Regions from separate parts of the Alteromonas sp. ABH4_456 genome, predicted to be linked through region 2. Evidence: riboswitches for the same ligand, from Rfam matches in the RefSeq annotation. Region 2 holds a riboswitch; the other holds the start of a gene.

Region 1 (11,251 bases), on a different contig from region 2:
GGACACGCCGGATTTTTGTTTACCCTGAAGTGGCGCAGGGTAAGGGCGCGGCCGTCATAGACGTGAAGTTGTCCGAAATCCACAGGCTGAATGCCGCACAGGTAACTGAGTGCAAGGCTGGCCTGAAACTGACCGGCAATGGCTACCACAGGACTGAATATTCCCTGCTCCATGCACGTTTGTGAGTGCTCACCAATTTGTTCCATGCATTCATAACAGGCCGAGCCGGATACCGGATTCAGCGCCAGCGCCGTGGCGGAAAAGCCTGCTGCACTGGCGGAAATGAGTGGCAGCTTATGTTCAAGGGCCAGTCCATTGACAAATTTTCTGCTGGACACGCTGTCTGTGCAATCCAGCAGCAATGAACAGTACGGCAGGTGGGTGGCAAGTCTGACGGGATCGGCCGGGTCATCAATGCATCTTATCTGACACCCGCCATGCATGACTGTCAGTCGCGACCGCGCAGCATAGACTTTCTTTTGTCCCGCATCGGCTTCGGTAAACAGCCACTGGCGGGGCAAATTACTGAGTGCTACGGTGTCATGGTCGACCAGCACAATTTCGCCCACACCGGCAGACACCAGCGCCATAGCTACCTGACAGCCGAGTCCGCCGCAGCCGAACAGCATGACTTTTGATTGCATGAGTTGGAGCTGGGCTTCTTCATCAAAATTATCCAGCAGTAAATGACGGCTGTAGCGGGAATACAATTCAGTGGTCAGCATGACAGCACCTCCTGCGTAATGCGTTGACTGCGCCTTCCGGATCATCGCTTTCTGTAACAGCCGTTACCACAGCAATGGCATCTGCGCCTGTGGCAGCCACGGTGTCGATATTGCTCAACTTAATACCGCCGATGGCCACAGTGGGAATGCTGTGATATTTGCAAAGTGATACGTAGTCAGCCAGCCGCGCCGGCCCTTGTGGTGCAGATGGCATATCTTTCGTTCTGGTAGGAAAAATATGACCGAGTGCTATGTAGGATGGCCGGATTTGAATGGCGCGGCAAAGTTCTGCATATCCGTGAGTGGAAATACCCAGCCGCAACCCGGCACGGGCAATGGCACTCAAATCGGCAGTGGCGAGATCTTCCTGCCCGAGATGCACACCATATGCCCCGTGTTCAATAGCCAGTTGCCAGTGGTCGTTGATGAAAAGCTGGGTGTTGTAACCGGCAGCCATAGTTACTGCTTCGCGGATGGTTTCACTCAGCGCTGTACCGGCGGATTTTATCCGCAACTGGATAATCTTAAGATTTAAAGGGAGAAGGCGCTGCAGCCATTCAAGGCTGTCGACCACCGGGTAAAGCCCGGGCGCAGAATCCAGCAAGTTAGGGAAAGAATAGTTATGCTTTGCCGGTATCAAGCCTTCAAAAACTGCCGGGAAGTAGGGAAGCAGTGAGGCGGGAAGCGACGGGGCCTGTTGTTCAACGAGCATCCCACGTTCAGACGGTGGGCGATGAAGGATAGCCGTTTCAGGTAAAACAAGCTCTGCCTGTTGCCATGCTGCGGCAACCACAGCTTCGGCCAGCGAAACCGCATCTTCCGCTATGTATTGCTCAGCCATTGCTCCGGCAATAGCCGATGCCAGCAGACAACCGGAACCCCGTAAGTTAAAAGGCTGCCGGGCTTTGTGCACAAAACGCCGGACGTTTTCTTTGCTGTACAGCACATCACAGATTTCCGCCGCGTTCCCGGAGTCGGGCCGGAGCGATGAGCCTGGTCTGTGACCGCCTTTTACCAGCACCTGATCGCAGCCTGAAGCGATAAGCTGATGTGCGGCAGCCAGTTCATCTTTGGCTTGCCGTAACGTAAAGCCTGTCAGCCAGGCCAGCTCACCATAGTTCGGTGTGATAAGCGTGATGTAGGGCAATAACCCGGCGATAGCATCAAACGATAAATCACCAAGCTTACTCTTTGATGATGTCTGTAGTACAGGGTCCCAAATCACCGGAATTTGCGGATATTCAGACAGTTTCTTAATAAGCAACCGGATCTGTTCATCATTCGCCAGCGCACCCACTTTTATTACCGCAGGGATCTGTGGCTGAAAAGCGACTTGCAGCTGTGCCGAAAATGACGCCGGTGATACCGGAGAAACGTGCAGCACACTGTCATGAGTTTGCGCGCTGACCAGCGAGACCACACTAAGCTGGTGGACAGCAAAACATTGCAGCGCACGCTGGTCCTGCTGTAAGCCGGCGGCGCCGGAACTGTCGGTGCCGCCAATGGTTAAAACACGGGGTAACATTATTCGCCCTCAGCAACGGCAGCATCAACGTAGAGAGCGCGGCCGGAGGCAGAAAACTTCTTCGCCATATCGGCCATGCCCTGTTGCTTCGCTTCTTCCGCCTGTGCATGGTCACGGACTTCCTGAGAAATCTTCATGGAACAAAATTTCGGACCGCACATGGAGCAGAAGTGCGCCACCTTGCTTGAAGCTTGCGGCAGGGTTTCGTCGTGATAGGCGCGGGCGGTAAACGGATCCAGTGCCAGATTAAACTGGTCTTCCCAGCGAAACTCAAAGCGGGCTTTCGACATGGCATTGTCGCGTATTTGTGCGCCCGGGTGACCTTTTGCCAGGTCTGCTGCGTGGGCGGCAATTTTGTAAGTAATCAGGCCCTGCTTCACATCTTCTTTATCCGGCAGGCCAAGATGCTCTTTGGGGGTGACGTAGCAAAGCATGGCACAGCCATACCAGCCAATCAGTGCTGCGCCGATCCCGGATGTGAAATGGTCATACCCCGGGGCGATATCCGTTGTCAGCGGACCGAGGGTGTAAAACGGTGCGCCATGACAATGAGATAACTGCTCATCCATGTTCTCTTTGATCAGGTGCATAGGCACGTGGCCCGGACCTTCTATCATCACCTGAACGTCATATTCCCACGCGATAGCTGTGAGTTCGCCTAAGGTGCGCAGTTCGGCAAATTGTGCTTCATCGTTGGCGTCGGCAACAGAACCCGGGCGCAGGCCGTCACCCAGTGACAGACTGACATCGTATTGAGCGCAGATTTCACAGATTTCGCGGAAATGTTCATACAGAAAACTTTCCTGATGATGATACAAACACCATTTCGCCATAATGGCACCACCACGGGACACGATACCCGTAATGCGCTTAGCGGTTAACGGTACAAAGGGTAAGCGCACGCCGGCATGGATAGTAAAATAATCCACCCCTTGCTCTGCCTGTTCAATCAGGGTGTCACGAAAAACCGGCCAGTCGAGATCTTCAGCGACGCCATTGACCTTTTCCAGCGCCTGATAAATGGGCACTGTGCCAATGGGGACCGGGCTGTTACGCAGTAGCCATTCACGGGTTTCGTGAATATTGCGGCCGGTGGATAAATCCATGATGGTGTCAGCGCCCCAGCGTGTGGCCCAGACCAGCTTTTCCACTTCCTCTTCAATGGACGAGGTCACCGCGGAATTACCGATGTTGGCATTCACTTTGACCAGGAAGTTTCGCCCGATAATCATCGGCTCAGCTTCAGGGTGGTTGATGTTGGCCGGAATAATCGCCCGGCCTTCTGCGACTTCACGACGCACGAACTCGCCGGTGATTTCCGCTGGTATGTTTGCGCCGAAGGCTTCTCCTTTGTGCTGCTGGTTCAACAGTTCATTTTTGATCGCAGCGCGCCCCATATTTTCGCGGATCGCGATGTATTCCATCTCCGGCGTCACTATGCCCAGGCGGGCATAGTGCAATTGCGTTACTACCTTGCCGGCAGCGGCTTTACGGATGGTATTTTTCGCCTGAAAACGAATGGATTCTGAGGTGATGTCTGCATCCCGCGCCTGCGTATAGGATGATTCAGATGCGGCAATGGCTTGCGTATCGCTTCGTGCGTTAATCCACTCAGCGCGGCAATGCGGAATGCCTCTGGTCACATCGACTTCACAGGCCGGGTCGCCAAATACACCGGAGGCGTCGTATACGGGAATATCCGGATTAATTTCTTCTTCCTGCCCGCTGATGCGGGTAGGAGACTGGGCAATCATCCGCATGGGCACACGAATGGACGGGTCAGACCCTTCTTCGTACTGGCGGAAAGAATTAGGAAAAGCTTCACCTTTCAGTGATTGTATAAATGTTTGTGCCTGCTGGCGTTTCTCGCGTCGTGTTGACATAGCATTTGTTCCTTTACGGGTGATAAATGCTTGTCAGGAGTGAGTATACAAGGGGCAACACCGGCAAACAGACGGTCGTCTGTTGTGATGGTGGAACGGTGTTGCTGCTTGTTCCCTTCGCAGGTATTAGCCTGATCAGGTTCTACGGATCCCGCAATGCGGTCTCAGCTTGCTTTCATGTGAAAGACGAAGCACTCCGACAAGTTCTGTTTTTACTATAATCATGGATTAGAAAAGAAAACAAGCTTTGTCTTAACGACAGAGTTGGGGCTTTCAACGTTGCAACGCAGAAAGCATCTGGTTCATATCTCCACTTTCTTGTACTCTTCCAACAGATTTTCATGTCCGGAGCACCGGATTTTGCTGTTCGGTAAAGAACAGGCAAACACCACTTACTACAGAGATATCCTATGACATTGTGGGAACTTAATACCAAACAGCAGGCATTAATCAGCTCGGTTAATTCAGACCTGGCTGAGAATGTGAAAGAGCGGCTTTCTGAAATGGGCATTCAAGTTGGCAGAGATATTCAGTGTGTCAGAAAAGGCCCGCTGGGTGGGCCAATCGTGATGCAACTGGGTGGCAGTGTGTTTGCTATCGAAGAAAATCTCGCCGCACAAATCGAAGTTGAAGTGCGTAGCTAACGCTCACTTTTCCGCTGTCGCCAGTAACAGGATACCCTTTTTTCATGCAACGCATTTTAATGGTCGGAAAGCCCAATTCCGGTAAGAGTCTTTTATTCAATCAATTAACCGGTCTGCGACAAAAAGTCGCTAATTATCCCGGTGTTACCGTGGAAGTTAAACGGGGTCAATGTCAGGATTTTGAAGTGGTGGACCTGCCGGGCACTTATACGCTTCGTGGCCTGAGCCGTGATGAAGAAATCGCAATTAAAGAAATCACCGCATCGGTAGAACGTGACGATACCTCTCTGGTGGTTTGTGTACTTGATGCCACCCGTTTAGAGCGCAGTTTAGTGCTGGGGCTGCAGGTGCAGAAACTGGCAAAAGCCAACAATAAAGCTGTACTCTTTGCCCTCAACTTCATCGACGAAGTCCGCAGGATCGGCGAAGATATCGACACAGAGGCGCTGAGTAAAGAATTGGGCAGTCCGGTAATGGCACTGTCGGCAAGAACCCTGGACGGGTTACACGAATTTAAGCAGACCATGCTGTCTGTTGCCAGAGCGCCGTCAGGTCATGTCCCGACGACATCCCTGGCAGAGGGGGAGTCTGCGGTAAACCAGAGTCAGGCACTGGCTTCAAAGTACGGCCTGCAACTGGATGTTGTGCTGAAAAATCAGAACAGCGTCGACCGCTTCCTGTTAAACAGCTGGACCGGCTCTCTGGTATTCCTCGGCGTCATGTTCGTACTCTTCCAGAGTATTTTTACCCTCGCAGCCCCCCTGATGGACGGCGTGGAAACGCTGATCGGCAGCGCTGCTGAAGGTGTCAGTGCCATTACGCCGGAAGGGATTGTTACCGACTTTTTTAACGACGCTATATTCGGCGGTTTAGGCTCTTTCCTGGTGTTTGTACCGCAAATTATGGTGCTGACATTCATCATCGGCTTGCTGGAAGACAGCGGTTATCTCGCCCGTGCGGCGCTGATGTGTCATCGCCCGTTAAGCGCTGTGGGTTTATCAGGCAGAAGCTTTATTCCTTATCTTTCGGGTCATGCCTGCGCCATTCCTGCCATCATGGCGGCCCGTACTATCGAGTCGCCGCACAAGCGTCTTATCACCATGCTGACCATCCCGCTGATGTCCTGTTCAGCCCGTTTGCCGGTTTATGCCTTGCTGGTAGCGGTACTGGTGCCGGAAGACGGTACTTTCCTGGGCATTTTTGGTCTGCAGGGGGCTGCCTTCTTCGGCCTGTATTTCTTCGGTATTATTACGGCCCTGATTGTCAGCCAGTTTCTGTCGCGATTCTTACCGGGAGATCTGCAAGAGTCAGACATGCCGTTCATTCTTGAATTACCCACATACCGCTTGCCACACTGGAAGCCGTTGACTTTCCGCGTTATCGACAGCGGGTTGCAGTTTGTCCGCCGCGCTGCACCGATTATTTTCGTGGTGTCGGTGGGGATCTGGATCCTGGGTTATTTCCCGATGAGTTCGACTCTGGAAGACAGCTGGCTCGGGCAAATCGGCCATGTTATCCAGCCTGTATTCGAGCCGATGGGGCTGGACTGGCGTTACGGCGTGGCAATACTGATGTCGTTCCTCGCCCGTGAAGTCTTCGTCGGCGCGCTGGGTACATTGTTCGGTATGGATGACGCTGAAGACAATGTGGATGGTCTGGCCGGACGTATTCAGGCTGACGGACTGACAACCGGCGCCGGCCTTGGTCTGGTGTTGTTCTACGTTGTGGCGCTGCAATGTGTGGCAACCGTTGCCATGCTGAAAGGTGAAACCGGCAGCAATAAGCTCGCCTGGGGCCTGTACGTCGGATACGGTATCCTGGCCTACGTTATCGCCGTACTGGTGAATATGTTGTACTGAGTTTGGCAGGGTTGGAAACAACAAAGCCCGCTTCAAAAGCGGGCTTTTGTTTTGATATCTGCTGCCGGTGGCTGTTTAGCTACACCAGCGCGTTCTGACTGACTTCCATACTACGTTTGTACATGGCAAGGGCGCCGGTGGCATCCTGCTTGCGCTCGCGGATTTCTGCCAGTGCAATAAGATCCTGCTGGTTTTCATGCAGTTTGATGGCTTTTAACAGCACTTTCTCTGCAAGTATGTCGTCGCCGGCGTTCAGCGCTAACTGACCCAGACAGGAGAAAAGAACAGGATTTGTGTCGTCCTGTTTTATCCACTGTTCCAGTGCGCGGATAGCATTTGCCGGATTGGGAATACTGATTTGCGCCATGTAAGGAAGCAAGATCGGATCAGGGCCCTTCTTCTGCCACTCAACCAGGCAGGTTTCTGCTTCTTTGTGCATGCCCTGTTCCAGCAATTGCTGTGCGTAAGCTGCGCGGCAAGCGTTGTCTGCACGGGCTTTGCGGGGCATGCTTTCCCAGTGTTGCTTCAGTGCATTGGCACCTTGCTTACTGGCAATTTCAGCAAACTTTCCTTTCGCTATTTTCTGCGCCCACAGTACGTAATCGTCTTTTAATGGTTTGCGCCATTGCGGCAATACTTCTTCCAGTGACTGCCACTGACCCAGTTCACCCATAGCACGGGCCTTAAGCCGGATAACCTGCGGGTTCTTCTGCGCTTTTTCATCCAGTTCGTTCAGCTTGTCCAGTGCATCCTGCTGGTGTCCCTGTTCGAGATCGAGCCTTGCCAGTGCAACATGGGCGGCTACTTTCGCGTTATTAAACTCTGCAGCGCGGTCCAGTAAATATCGTACCCGTTCCGGTTCCTTCAGCGCCTTGGCCACCTGTGCAGCAGCCAGAAAATTCACGCCGTCGAAATCGCCGTCAGTGGTATCCTGCAGTGCTTTTTTCGCCGCGATGAAATCGCCTTCAACCATTAACTGAAGACCATTGTAAAAACGGCGCTGGCGCTTACGGCGGGAAAGTCCGCCAAACCATTGTCTTGAGCCTTTAAATAACCCGAGAGTGCGGGAAAGTAACCGCCAGATGATCCACAAAGCCAGCAGACTGAAAAAAACGGTAATACACAGGCTGACAACTGACATTTCAATGTGTAACTGACCCATGGAAATCAGCACATAGCCTTTGTCGCCAATAACCTGCGGCGCAATTAACATTGCGGCAAGTACCGCTATAACCAGCAGAATTGCATACACTAACCGTTTCATTGTGCTGCCTCTCCTTTGCCGTAAGCGGCTTTAACGCGGGATTCCAGCAAGCGTTGAAGCGGTGCCATAGCACTGAGTTCTTCCGGCAGGTTTTCCTGAACATTGGCTTCACCAAGGGCATCCAGGGTAGACAGTGCGCCATTAATTTCCGGTGCATCAGTATCAAATTTATCATTCAGCAGGGCTTTAGCGTTTGCAACCGACTGTTGATACAGATTGTCTTCACCGCTCATAGCAGCAGACTGTGCCTGCATGATTTGCAGTTTAAGCTGCTCTTTGTACAGCCACATTTCTTCAGCAGTCATCATAGGTGCAACAGGCGCATCAGTGCGTCGTACTGAAATAAAATCGTCAACAATAGAATGCCAGACTTTCGCCAGATTACTTTTCCAGTCGTCTACCGATTCAGACAGCGCTTCCTTGCCTGTATTTTCATCCGGACGGGTGAAGGTTTTTAACGGCAGCGCGTCTACCTGAGACAGGAAACCTGACAGGGTTAATGCAAGTTTAACGGTGTCCGTGCGGTTAACCTGACGCAATGTCTGAATGTCCTGTGCAATCAGCCCGCGCACCGGGATCACTGACGGATCGGAAAGCTCTTTTAAACGCTGGTCGGCATTTTCAAGCAGCAGCACTGCGGTATCTGTATCCTCTTCAAGCCACACTTTACGGCCGGCCATGCGCACCAGATAATCCGCTTCAGCCAGCAACCAGTCTGAAGGGCGGCGGCCTTCCATTTCACCTAATTGTGATAGCAGTTGTTCGGTTTGCAATTGCAGGGACTCTGTTTTTTCCGTCAGGCTGTTCACCGTGCCGGCAAGTGCCTGCTTACTTTTTTCCAGTTCGATAAGCTGACGCTGGAGTTGCGCATTTTCATCGTTCAGGTTGCCCAGTATTGCCTTTTGCGCCGACTGCTCGTCTGCCAGTGCGCTCTGACCACTGTCTTTTTGCCACAGAAACCAGTAGCCCGCCGCTGCGGTACCGGCTGCAATCAACAAGGTGAGGATAATGACAATCCATAAGCCGGCGTGGGACGGATGTTTGGAAGTAGTTTCAGCGCCGGCCTTGTCTTTGCCGGATGCCGTTGACGATGGCGTGATGTCTTTTTCTTCAGGCAACACCAATGTGGAATCCGTATTGTGTTTATCGTTGTCAGCCATGGTTTACTCCCAATTTTCCTTTATCCACGCACATAGCGTGTTGTCACTGGCGTCACTGCAAACGGCAACCTGCGTTGCACCTGAGGCGCTGATTTGTGCTGCTACTCTGTCGCTGACGGTCAGCCAGCGTTGCTTTCGCAACATGTTAGTATCATAAACGCGAAACAGCTGCTCTGCCATTTCGCCGCTGGTTGCCACTATGCCTGTAATCTGTGGCCACTGCCAATTATCTGTTTGTATAGGTTTTTCCAGCAACAGGCGCTGGTAGACCGCAAATTCTTCTACGTGGTTTTGCTGCAATAAGAGCGTGTCCCGCAAAGTGGTTCGACCACCTTGCCCTTTAATAATAACGATTTGTCGCCGGTTTGCACTATTGAGTTGTGATAACGCCAATAAACCTTCTGAATTTTGCTGCTCCGGTACTGCTACAGACAGGCCATATTCCTCAAGCACCCTGGCGGTTGATGTGCCTACCGCAAACCAGCGGGAGGGCAATACTGACAGCGGTAACGCAGATAACAACTGCGCGGCAAAAGCACTGGTCACGATGATGTAATCTGCAGGCTGCGTTGCAAGATGATGTGCAAGACGGCTACGTTCTTCTTCGCTTGAAGTGATGGTCAGCGGGGCGACACCAGAACATGAAATACCCGCCAGGCGAAAGGCTGCGACACTTTTCGCCAGCTTCTGCTCAGGGCGGGTAATCAATATCATAGGTTTAAATGATTAGTCGTGCAGGGCGCTTAAGATCTCGCCGGCACCCTGTGACAGTAACGATTCTGCCACTTCCACACCCAGCGCTTCTGCCCGTTCGCGATGTCCGGTTGCAGATGCATACAGTAAGGTTGCGCCGTCGACGCTGCCGACCATACCGGTCAGTGTGATGGTGTCGTTGGCCAGTGTGGCAAAACTGCCGATGGGTACCTGACAGCCGCCTTCCAGACGGGTATTCATGGCCCGCTCGGCATAAACCCGGTCTGCGGTATCTGCGTGGTTGAGCGCACCGAGCAGGGCAATCAGTTCGATGTCGTCGTTGCGGCATTCTATGCCGACAGCGCCCTGGCCTACCGCCGGTAAAGACAGTTCTGGAGACAATTCATGGTTGATGCGGTCCTGCATCCCCAGGCGGATAAGTCCGGCCGCGGCGAGAATGATGGCATCGTATTCGCCGTTATCCAGCTTCGCGAGGCGGGTATTCACGTTGCCCCGTAAGTCTTTAATCTTTATATCAGGACGATATTTACGTAACTGGCACTGGCGGCGCAGGCTGGACGTGCCCACGACTGCGCCCTGAGGCAAATCATCGATACTGGCAGCGGTATTCGACACAAAAGCATCGAAAGGATTCTCCCTGGGACAAATAGCGTGTAAACCAAAGCCTTCGGGAAATTCCACCGGTACATCTTTCATGCTGTGTACCGCAATGTCTGCACGGCCTTCCAGCATGGCCACTTCCAGCTCTTTGATAAACAGGCCTTTACCGCCAATTTTGGCCAGCGGCGTATCGAGAATTTTATCGCCCTGGGTGCTCATGGGCACCAGTTCTACGTGCAGGCCGGGGTGGGCCATCAGCAGTTGTTCTTTGACATAATCTGCCTGCCATAAGGCCAGCGCACTTTTGCGGGTGGCAATACGGATGGTAGTTCGGGAAACGGGTTGTTCACTCATGGGTAAATCCTGAAAAGCTTAGTCGAGCACAGTTTGCAGCCAGCGGCTGATATCCTGAATTTCCTGTACACATACATTATGTTGCATAGGATAGGTTTGCCAGGTCGCTGAAAAACCATTGTCTTCAAGTGCGGTATGGGCCATTTTTCCCAGCGAAGCCGGCACCACTTCGTCATGGATGCCATGGGCCATCATCACCGGCGTAGACTTGTTTACGTCACTGGCTTCTTCTGCCAGCTTGCCCGGTTTGCACATGTAGGTAGACAGCGCCATGATGCCTGCTATTTTATGCCGCAGACGGGTGCCCAGATGCAGCGCAATCACACCGCCCTGAGAAAAGCCGGCCAGCACCATTTTTTCATACGGAAAGCCGGCTGCATGCTGGGCTTCAAGTAGTGCATTTACCCTCTCTGCAGATTCGATGACGCCGGCTTCATCAGCGCGGTTATCGAGATCCATGGTTTTAATGTCGTACCAGGCACGCATACGCATACCGCCGTTGATGGTTACCGGACGCTCCGGC
Region 2 (11,251 bases):
TTAATGTTCGCGGGTTTCTTTGAATTCGATATCCGGGTAACGCTCTTTAGCCAGTTGCAGATTCACCATAGTGGGTGCAATGTAGGCCAGGTTGTCACCGCCATCCAGCGCCAGGTTTTGTTCTGCTTTACGGCGGAACTCATCCAGCTTCTTCGCATCTTTGCTGTATACCCAGCGGGCTGTACTCACACTGATATGTTCGTAGATTGCATCTACGTTATATTCCGCTTTTAAGCGGGCCACAACCACATCAAACTGCAGTACACCTACCGCACCGACGATCAGGTCATTGTTGATCAGAGGACGGAAAACCTGCACAGCACCTTCTTCAGATAACTGGATCAGTCCCTTAAGCAATTGTTTTTGCTTCAGAGGGTCTTTCAGGCGGATACGCTTAAACAGTTCCGGCGCAAAGTTAGGAATACCGGTAAAGCGGAAATTATTGCCGGACGTGAACGTATCACCGATGCGGATAGTCCCGTGATTGTGCAAACCGATAATATCGCCGGCATAGGCTTCTTCCAGAAGTTCCCGGTCACCGGCCAGGAAGGTCAGCGCGTCAGAAATACGGACGTCTTTATTAATACGTGAATGACGCATTTTCATGCCCTTCTCGTATTTTCCGGAAACAATGCGGCAGAAGGCAATACGGTCGCGGTGTTTAGGATCCATATTTGCCTGGATCTTAAATACGAAACCACTGAACTCAGGCGCATCAGCACTGATTTCACCGTCTTCTGTCTGGCGTCCCTGCGGCGCAGGTGCCCACTCAACCAGACCATCCAGCATATGGTCAACACCAAAGTTACCCAGTGCAGTACCAAAAAATACCGGTGTCAGTTCCCCTTCAAGGAACAGTTCCTGATCAAACTCGTTAGACGCCCCCTGAACCAGCTCCAGTTCGTCTTTCAATGTTTCCAGCAAACCGCTGCCAATAGCTGTTTCAAGTTCCGGATTATCCAGACCTTTGATAATGCGTACATCCTGAATCATGTGACCCAGACCGGATTTATACAAAATCACTTCATCACGGTGCAGGTGATAAACACCTTTGAATTCTTTACCACAGCCGATTGGCCAGGTCACCGGCGCGCACAGGATTTTCAGCTCGTTTTCAACTTCATCAAGCAACTCCAACGGGTCGCGGATATCGCGGTCAAGCTTGTTCATGAAGGTAATAATAGGCGTATCGCGCAGACGGGTAACTTCCATCAGCTTACGGGTACGATCCTCAACACCTTTTGCCGCATCGATAACCATCAGACAGGAGTCAACGGCAGTCAGTGTGCGGTAGGTATCTTCAGAGAAGTCTTCGTGTCCCGGCGTATCCAGCAGGTTCACCAGATTTTCACGGTAAGGGAACTGCATGACCGAGGTCGTGACCGAGATCCCCCGCTCTTTTTCCATTTCCATCCAGTCAGATTTGGCATGCTGACCGGACTTCTTCCCTTTCACGGTACCAGCTTTTTGCAAAGCTTGTCCGAACAAAAGGACCTTTTCAGTAATGGTGGTTTTACCCGCATCGGGGTGACTGATAATCGCAAACGTACGGCGTTTGCTGATTTCGCTGGTTAGGTTACTCATGGATATTCTGATCTGTCACTGTGTGAGGGTAGACGCGGGTTCAGAGCTTGCGGGCGGCGCCACCTTGAATTTCAAAAATTGGCGCGCATGATACCAGAATTGAGAAAAATTGCCGCCCTTTTCTCTACGGGAGAAATCCGCGGGCGCATTTGCACCAGCGTATTAAAAATTTGTACGCCGGAGGTCTTACTTTTTCTTCTCCGGTGTGGATTTATCGTATTCCACCAACTCTTCTAATGCAGCCCCGGGCTCCTCTTCCCCGGCGACAGAATCGAATTCTTCTTCATCATGACGAAAGTCTTCTTCCGCCAGCGTGATTTCCCGTTCATGTTCACGGGCTTTTTTATTGCTGTCAGCCATCATATTCACCTGCTAATTGAATAAAACACATTCTTGTTAATTATACGTGAAGAGAGGAATTTGGATGAGATTTAAGATTATTTTTCTGACCGGTAGATGGTTTACTCTGTAGGATACAACTGCCGGGTATAATCGCTGACGCCCTAAGCAAGCAACATACGCATTATCCGCGCGTCTTCTTTACCGCCATCACAAGGGTAGTAATTTTTACGCACTTCAATGTCTTCAAAACCGACTTTTTCGTACAGTGAAATGGCTTTGTGGTTTCCGGCTCTTACCTCGAGCCACAGTGACTCAGCCTGTTGTTGCCGGCACCATGCAATCACACCGTCTAATAACTGTTTTCCGGCACCCTGCCCCCGGTCAGAAACAGCAACTGCAATGTCCATTAACGTGGCTTCGCCGGCAACCAGTAATATCACTGCGTAACCGGAGAGCTTAAGCTCACTGTTCAGTGCTGCCAAACCCGCATAGGGCGGTGTAAGACAGTCCGCAAAGGTAGATAAGGACCAGGGATTATAAGTGGCCTGCTGATGAATAGCATGGGCGTCGTTGATCAGGGCGTCAGAAAGTGGCTGGAGTGTGAACGACGGCATCACTTACTGACCGGCACAAATGATCTGCCACAGACGGCGCTTTTCCGCAGCGTCTGATGGCGCAGTTTTATAAGGTAATGAAAGAATATTATTTTTCAGGGACAACTCTGAACCATATTGCCAGCGAACAGACTTTGCATCGTGAAACAGAGACAACGCCTGCAAGATGTCTTGTCCGGCAGTTCCGAAGCTGCGGGGATCAATGGTTTCAACCACCGGTGATGCCGGTTTTGCTTCATTGTCCTGCACTTTTTCCGGGGCAGATGGTTTTTTATCCGGTTTATTTCCCAGCATGGAACGAAGTTGCGCAATGCGGGCCTGACCATTTGCGGCGGGTTGACCAGAAGACTGAGATGGAACGGCAGCGCCGGAAGGCGTTAGTTCAGCAGTGTGACTGTTACCGGCAGCAGATGTTGCCTGAGTCTGTGATACAGCCTGAGATTGCCATACACAGATACCCATTTCCTGAAGAACAGCAATTTGATATGGATTTAAACCGGACGTCATGAAAATGGATTTACTTTTGAGTGGAAAAAAGTAGGAACACTATAACTTACTCAGAGGAAAAGTGGCAGGGGTGGAGGGACTCGAACCCCCAACCATCGGTTTTGGAGACCGCTGTTCTACCAATTCGAACTACACCCCTAGCGCGCTGTGCATTATACGTATGCGTTAACAAAGGTAAAGCCTTTTTATGGCAAAAAAACAGCAAAACCAGTGCCTTTGCCTGGCATTCGCACAATACGCACAAAAAGCGCACAGCATGGCTGTTACTCCGGCTCACTCCCCTTCTGCCGGTTAGTGTTTTCCAGTGCTGCCTGCCAGAGGGCAGCAGTGACATTTACCACCCGGCGTTGCTGTTCACAGGCAAAGATGACCTTCTCTTCAGCGGCCCCGCTTAAAGCGGCGTAGTGTTTATACAAGCGCAAAGCGGCTTCGTCATTTAACTGATTAATCGCAGCACAGGATGCCACATCAAAATAACGATTGCCGCTGGCAGCATATTCCCAGTCTACGATAACGGGTTTAGCGCCACCGGCTCCGGTTCTCACAATGTGCGGCAAAGACAGATCGTTGTGACAAAGCACCGCCTGTTCAGCAGGCGGTTGCTGTGCATCACCGGAATCAATCACGTTTCTCAATGCTTCAGCCAGGGGATGACTGTCCTCAAGATCTGCACTTTCAAAATAGCGCATCAGTCTGGGCTCTAGACACAGAGGTGGCGCGTCAATGGCTGTGCAGTGAATGGTGTGTAACGCGACGGCGAGCAAAATGATACTATCTTCACTGTTTGCGTTGTTCGCCGGTTTCGCATCCGTGGTGACCCAGCGTTCTGCCCACAGCGTGCAGTCAGGACTCAGCCACACAGGTTCAGGCGCAATGCCCTGACGGAACAGGCTATGCTGGAGTGTAAACTGAGCATGCTTGTTTACGCCGGTAAAATTATCACCGGCAGACCACTTAACAGCGAACTCACGCTCGCCGTCAGTGATATTGAACAGGCGGTTCACATCCCCGCCCTGCCGTGATTCGCAGGTGGCATTACCGCTAAGCTTCAACGGCTCTGCTAACGCTTTAACGATAAGCGCGGGCGTCATGTTCCTGCATCTTCCATTGTTTCAGCCATTGTGCATAACCAAATACGGCAAATCCGACATATCCCAGAAACAGACACGCCGACAACATCAGGCCGCTTTGTGCGTAAAGATAAGCTGAAGCCAGATTGATTACTATCCAGTACAACCAGTTCTGTAAAACCTTATGGGCCACCATCACGGTAGTCACCACACTGACCACCTGAATGCTTGCATCAAGCAGCAGATGTTCGCTGTTGAACTGCCCCTGTGCCCAGAGGGATAAGCCCCAGGCAATCAGGAGTAGTCCCGGCACCAGCATGGCATGGGTATACCATGGCCAGGAATGCACCCGGTCGTCGCCGGCAGCCTGACGATTCCACTGATAATACCCGTATCCTGCCATCACCATGTAATACAGATTCAGGATGGCCTGAAACGGCAGTGTGACCTGCCAGAAGAGCCAGGTATAAATAGCCGTGCTGATAAATGCACAAAGCCAGCACCAGCGGTTTTGCCTGGCAGCCAGCCAGACATAGGCCAGTGCCAGCACCACAGCAACCCACTCAGCCAGTGATGTCGCGGCTATCTGTTCAAAGAAATGCGGGATGAAATCAGTCATCCTGATCCTTACGGGCCTGCATCACATCGAAGTTCAGAAACTTTGCCACAAAAATGGCCTGCCCGACTTCTTCATGGGTGCGCTGCATTTCTTTCCCCAGTACCGCCATAACGTCGGCATACTCGCCGGTGACCTGTGTACTGGTAGAACAGGTCGTCACATCAAGGGTGTCGTAACTGTTCAGTCTGTCAATGAACGACTTTATGGGTGGAATGTACTCATTCACCAGAGGATACAGAGATAACTCAACCATGACCTGCATAGAGATTCCTTAGAATTGAAAACGGGCTGTGACGCCGAACTGTCTGCCATCACCTAACTGATAATAAGGTTCAGCAAACTCATAGTAATCACGGGGATCGTTACTGAATCCCCCGAAACCGCGGGTGTACCAGGTTTTATCAAACACGTTCTTCACCCACAGTGTGGTGCGCAACATGCCTTTTACCCAGGTGATATCTGTGTTGTACAACGTTGTGGCCGGTGCTGTTTCATCATGGCCATCAGAGAAGCGGTATTCGTCTTTAAAGTCCATATCAGCGCGCCATACCAGAGAATCAGTCAGCCACAACTCACTGAACAGGTTCGCTGTATATCTGGGTGCCTGAGCCTGATGCTGCTTACTGACATATTCACCGTCGGCAGTCTCGTAACCTTCAAAGGTGGCACTGAGGTAACCCGCGCTGGCCTGCACTGTCCAGGATGACGTTGCCTGCCAGGAAAGCTCCAGTTCTGCACCTTTATTTGTGCCCACATCGGCATTCGCTGTAATGTCGATAAAGGCGGCAGAACCATCTTCACGTTCCTGAACATCAAAATCGCTGATTTGGGTATCTTCCCTTTCCATAAAGAACAGTGCTGCGCGGGCTGTCAATTCAGGAACAAACAATTTGCCTTTGTAGCCTGCTTCATAGTTCCAGTTGTATTCCGCATCAAAGAAGCGGCGCTCGCGGCTAACCTGTTCATCATAGTTAATGCCGGCACCTTTGTAGCCTCTGGATACGCTGGCATACAGGTAGTCCCCTCCCATATCCCAGGTCAGTGCCAGTTTGCCGCCGGTCATGGTCGTGTCATCGTCGTACACCACCTGCGCATTATCTGCATAATCATAGGCGTAATTTTCAACACGCAGCGCGGACGTCAGCAATAAAGACGGAGTCAGCTGAGTATCAAGCTGACCGTAAACCGCTGTTGTCTGCGGTTCGAAAGTACTGATAAAGTCGCCGTCAGCATAAGTATACTGACGCAGTAAATCCTGTTCACTCTGATTGATGCGGCCGCCGATAACCCAGGTCGTAGTGTCATTGAAGATTTTTTTATCTTCTGCAGAAGTAAAACGCACCTCGGCAGATTGTTGGGAAACATCCCGGTAATATGCATCAAAGGACGTATAGCCCCAAGGGTGGAAACCGGTGTAGGTCCAGTCTTCGTCGTAGCCGTAAGCGATATCATGACCGGCCATAGTCGCAATGATTTCCAGCAAACCTCCGGCAGTTTCATGATTGATATGTGCGCTGACCGCTTTAGTTTCCTGCTCATCAAAGCCGGGTTCATCCGACAAGGTGTGACGGTTGTTATCCAGTGAGAAAGCATCATAACCGTTATTGATATCGTACCAGCGTAAATCCACCGCAACGGATGTTTTGTCAGTCACATCCCACAGTGTGCCCAGCCTTACTGCATTCTCATGAATCCCATTGGTATCGTCGGCACCCAAAAAGTCATTTTCAATAAAACCGTCACTGCTGTTGTGCACAAACGCAGCACGCCAGGCCAGAGAATCAGACGCTTGTCCGCCATGGGCACCTTCAGCGCGGAAGAAAGATGTGTTTCCCACAGACAATTCAAAATGACTGTCACTCTCTTCTGAGGGGGCATTGCTGACAATCTTAACCGCACCAGCCAGGGCACCGGTTCCGAAGACTGTCGCCTGCGGTCCCCGGTAAACTTCTACCTGCTGTGTATCAAAAAGTACACCTGCTGCAGCAAGACCGGAGAAATCAAAATCGTCGACCAGGAAGCTGACTGAAGGATTAATCGGTTCAGCAAACTGGCTGCGCTCACCAATCCCCCGGATCTGAATAAAACGTCCGCGGGATGCTCCGGCCGCAAAATTAACATTCGGCGCAATACTTAATACATTGTCGATATAGGTAGCCTGACGGCTGTCCAGGCGGTTGCCTGATAACACAGAAGCGCTGGCACTGAGTTGATCGAGAGTCGCTGTGCGGAAATCACCGCTGACGGTAATACGTTCGATGTCTGCTGTGTCATCAGCAAAAGCAGGCAGTGCAAGTAGTGCGAGAAGAATTGCGTTTTTTTTCATTAGGATCTCTTTAGTCATCAAAAAGATCCGGCTTTACGGCAGGTATTGAGGTTTTCAGATTGCTTTTATCACCATCCCTACGCCGGTATTATCCGGATCAGGTTTAAGGGTTCCCATGGAATGGATCTCAGCCGTAAAGACGGCACCCCTTGGCCTAATGCTTATTACGGAGTCCGCAAATTAAGCGAGGGCAGTCTAACAACTTCAGTGACTTAGTCAAGTTGCCGGCAGCCCCGAAAAAGCAATAAAAAAGCCCGCGATGTGACGTGGCGGGCAATGAAGGTCAGGCGACCTTCTGATTCTGGCGTCTTGTGCGCCATCCCATAAACCCTATTCCCAGAAGGATCAGTGACATGGCGGTTGGCTCACTGACTTCTGTAATAGAGGCATTCCGGAAGCGAACCTTCATATCTCCGCAACCACTGGCTGCATCACAATCGTTAATGAATACGATGTCGGTAATAAGTCCTGACATGTAATCATCCAGAGTAATAGAGAAGGTCTCCCAGGCTGGTTCGCTGGTATAAGTAAAGTCATCCAGACCGAAATTCTGTGTGCCACCCAGAGCAAACGTGCGGCTGGCATCGTTATTCTGTTCACCGGCAGAGAAATCTGCCAGCCAGATCCCGCCAATCTCAGAGTAAGGGTTTGCATTAGTATTGTTGTTGCCCGGCGTCATACGAAATTCAAATGACAACAAAATATCTGAAGCAGAATTGTCTAAATCCAGGCTCTGGATCCCGAAAGCATCATCCAGGTTTAGTGTGAACCAGCTGTTTTCACGCAGGTTCAGTACGCTGCCATTATTTGTCCAGGTTCCGTAGTTAGACGTGCCACTTTGTTGGTGTGCAGTCAAAGTCTGGGCAGCGAAGTCGATATCGTAGCTGCTGATAATGTTGGCGTTAGCCGTGAATGCCGCACAGAAGCCGGTTAGCAGGGCTGCAGTTTTGATGCTAAATTTCATTTATGTTCCTTGAGCAGTGTGTGCCTGAAAATAGTTAAACAACTTCACTGCAACCCGGCTGTCTTATGGCGGTATAAGACCCGTGGCTTTCCGTCCCTGCCTCACGACAGGTTTGGCGAATCTACTCTGTGGAAGTGACGTTTCCACCAATGAGTCGACGGTTGTAATGATAGGGAGAGGCCCGCAAGTAAAACAGGACACTTCTGAACGAAATCCGGTACAAATTTGTACCAACACAAAATTCACCCTTTTTCTGTCAAGGCACAGGTAATTCTTATATCCTTGACTGAAGGGATCCGGTATTGGGAGCAAACGTGCAGTATCACGGTTTTTTCTGGTCGGCAGTCATCCGCGCTTTATTGAGTCTGAGAAGGGATAACGGACTTGATAACGAATATGACACAACGATGCTCGAAAGCATCACACAAATAGAAAATGAGAAAATGGACGATGACGGACTGGCGTCTATTCTTCACTCTCTTTGTCCTGCCAGTGAAAATGAGACAATTGGCCGCTCCCTGATTGGCTATCTTGATTTCAACAAAATGAGTAATCTGGTGGTGTATCTCACGGCCAGTAAGCATATTGATGACGCACTCCATGTACTGGGGAAACACTACCACTATATTCTGGGCAACAGTGCAGCATTGACCGTAAAAACTGACGGAAATGAAACCTGTCTCCGGTTTCAGCCATCATCACATCCTGTTCTTACCGAATTCCGCTGTTATTTCCTCCTCGCTTTGTGCCGTCACCTCGCCGGCAGAAAATTCGACTTCACCACGGTCACCTTACCGCCATCAGGCGAACAACCGGTCAGCTTATTAAGGCCGGTCAGCAGCGGTGATATCAGACATGAGGGAGTCGTTGTAAGCCTGTTTTTTGATAATAAGTGGTGTACACAGGCGTCGTTTTACTATTCTCAGTCGATTAAAAAAATGCTGGCGGGAAACCTCGACACCAGCAATGATTTGCCGTTAAAACAGCAGGTTAAAGAAGCATTTCTCAAAGCCCCGAGCCCGGCACGGATCCGTTCGGAATGGGTAGCGACGCAACTCGGTCAGACGGAGTCCGCTTTTCGTCGCCAGTTAAGGCAAGAGTCAATTTCCTTCAGCGCATTACTCAAAGAGTACATTCATGACCAGTCATGTCACCGGTTACTCAGTGGCGAAAAAACGGAAGACACCGCCGCCCGCCTTGGCTTCTCTGACCGCCGATCCTTTGAGCGCAGTTTTAAGGAACATGCCGGGATCAGTGCAGGACAGCTACGCCAGCTTGGCAACCGCCTGCGTTTTCAAAAAGGTAACGGTAATCTCATTAATGTGGTGGAGAACCTGCCTCCCCTGCCCAATTCAATTCAGTCTCTGTTGAATATGGACTGCGAAACAATGACGCTGGCGGATGTGGTCTCACTGATTGAAAAAGATCCGATTTTTCAGGCCCACGTTATGAGCAAGGCCAGCAGAGCGGTTTATGGCTCTGTACCCAAAAATCTTGAACAGGCAATCGGCCGGAATCTCGGGCTCGGCAATATCCGGAATCTTGCCGTAATTTTCGCGGCGCAGCAGTTGCTAACCTCTCAATGCCGGTTTGATAAAGTTAACCTGCTCACTGATGCGATGCTGCTGAGCCTGACTATCTTTCAGCGCCTGTTCGGTTTTAACCGCTTAAACGAGGACCAAACTGAGCAGGTCAAACAACTTTTACTGTTTGGCACGTTATCCCTGTTTCTAATTTTTCACGACGAATGTCTGTTTTCCGACGGCGCAGTCACTCACTGGGACGAAAGCCCTTCATTTGACGTTTTCCTTAACCGTATCAATGATGAATACGGCGTTTGCCTGTATGGCACCACATCGTTAATGTTACTGAGATGGGGTTTTAACAGTGCAGTGAATCAGCAATTGTGGAAACTGTGCAGCAACGACGAAAATGGAAACTCTGACAACCTGACGGGTCAGATCACACTGTGTCATACCATCGCATTCAATCTGCTGAATTCACAGGAAACACCTGAATACAGTCAGGATACGCTGACTAAGGTGCAAAGTGAGATGCTGGAAGAGATCGTGACGAGCTGGCGGGTTTCAGCGGCCTGATATCAATGATCAGTGCCGCTTACCCGCATCAAAGCATATGAGCAGGTTGTTTTAACAGCTTATTCTGCATTTAGGTTCAGGCTGCGGATTTCAGCCTCTGTTTGTGCTTTCAATATCTCCATCGTTTTACCATGGGGCGTCGGAGTACGGGAATCCGGATCGAGAGTTACAAAAACAATATCATCAGCGAGACATATGGTTTTCTTGGTCGCTTTATTTCTCACCAGACATGTTACCGTAATCGACGTACGCCCCACCGATTTAGTTTCCAGACCAAACTCAACGATATCGCCCTGTAACGCCGGGGATTCAAACGTAATTTCACCAATATGCTTTGTGACCAGACAATTTGTTTCCAGCTGACAAATAGCGAAAATTGCCGCTTCCTCATCAATCCATTCCATCGCCCGGCCACCAAATAAAGCATTGGCGTAGTTAAGATCATTGGGCATGACAAGCCGGCGGGATAAAAAGCGCATTCGAATTCCTCGTAAACAATAGATAAAATAGCGGCTGGATTATACGTGAAATGATATCAAATGGCTCAGACAACTGTGACTGACTGGCTTACAGTCCCCTTGTTTTGTAATACCAGCGATTATCACCGGCAAAGACTGGTGATCCATGGCGATAAGCATCACCTTGCCACCACAGTAGAAGGCATACTCTCATCACTGACTGAAGGTATTTCTGTTTGCATTGCCGGCGAACTTAATGTCAGGCCTGTTGATACAGCAAAATCCACGATAACGAAGATCACGCCACTCAATTTATACCGGCAGTGTTTAGGCAGTGAGTATGACATAGTCATCATCGACTTCTCGGAGCAATTCAGGCCATCTGTACTGACGGCTTTGGCCGGCACAGTAAAAGTATCCGGAGCACTAATACTCCTGACACCGCCATCAGATACCTGGCACAATCATCCGTCGGTTACCCGCCCCTATTTTTTAAGCTACGGAGAAACACTGGATAGCAGTGTGTATATCGATAAGATTCTGCGCCCTTTAACAGACACTCCGGAGACGGGCGTGATCAGCCGTGACAGCGTGTACTTACCCTCCCCGCAGCCTGTGGAAGTTTCCCGCATTTCAGAGTCTGACAGACTGACAGTTGCCCAGCAGAA

The links. A riboswitch is a leader RNA that binds a small molecule or an ion and turns the genes downstream of it on or off. The one in region 2 is predicted to bind thiamine pyrophosphate.
Region 1: it holds a riboswitch for thiamine pyrophosphate, as region 2 does, so the genes downstream of both, thiC (phosphomethylpyrimidine synthase ThiC) here and ACXAG2_RS08785 (TonB-dependent receptor) in region 2, are expected to answer to the same signal.

What each region holds. Positions count from the first base shown of each region.
Region 1 covers NZ_JBSWXO010000005.1:21,229-32,479, reverse strand. The annotation lists gene ACXAG2_RS09450 (HesA/MoeB/ThiF family protein) at 1-725, opposite strand, end outside; gene thiE (thiamine phosphate synthase) at 712-2,250, opposite strand; gene thiC (phosphomethylpyrimidine synthase ThiC) at 2,250-4,133, opposite strand; TPP riboswitch at 4,229-4,342, opposite strand; gene ACXAG2_RS09435 (FeoA family protein) at 4,544-4,777, shown strand; gene feoB (ferrous iron transporter B) at 4,822-6,636, shown strand; gene ACXAG2_RS09425 (heme biosynthesis HemY N-terminal domain-containing protein) at 6,716-7,900, opposite strand; gene ACXAG2_RS09420 (uroporphyrinogen-III C-methyltransferase) at 7,897-9,060, opposite strand; gene ACXAG2_RS09415 (uroporphyrinogen-III synthase) at 9,064-9,774, opposite strand; gene hemC (hydroxymethylbilane synthase) at 9,787-10,728, opposite strand; gene ACXAG2_RS09405 (alpha/beta hydrolase) at 10,747-11,251, opposite strand, start outside.
Region 2 covers NZ_JBSWXO010000004.1:286,609-297,859, reverse strand. The annotation lists gene prfC (peptide chain release factor 3) at 1-1,584, opposite strand; gene ACXAG2_RS08820 (hypothetical protein) at 1,771-1,947, opposite strand; gene rimI (ribosomal protein S18-alanine N-acetyltransferase) at 2,088-2,540, opposite strand; gene ACXAG2_RS08810 (hypothetical protein) at 2,544-3,047, opposite strand; tRNA gene ACXAG2_RS08805 (tRNA-Trp) at 3,110-3,186, opposite strand; gene ACXAG2_RS08800 (phosphotransferase) at 3,311-4,138, opposite strand; gene pnuC (nicotinamide riboside transporter PnuC) at 4,116-4,736, opposite strand; gene ACXAG2_RS08790 (hypothetical protein) at 4,729-4,998, opposite strand; gene ACXAG2_RS08785 (TonB-dependent receptor) at 5,008-7,062, opposite strand; TPP riboswitch at 7,120-7,222, opposite strand; gene ACXAG2_RS08780 (hypothetical protein) at 7,346-8,026, opposite strand; cyclic di-GMP riboswitch class I at 8,072-8,153, opposite strand; gene ACXAG2_RS08775 (helix-turn-helix domain-containing protein) at 8,341-10,125, shown strand; gene ACXAG2_RS08770 (acyl-CoA thioesterase) at 10,185-10,604, opposite strand; gene ACXAG2_RS08765 (GNAT family N-acetyltransferase) at 10,665-11,251, shown strand, end outside.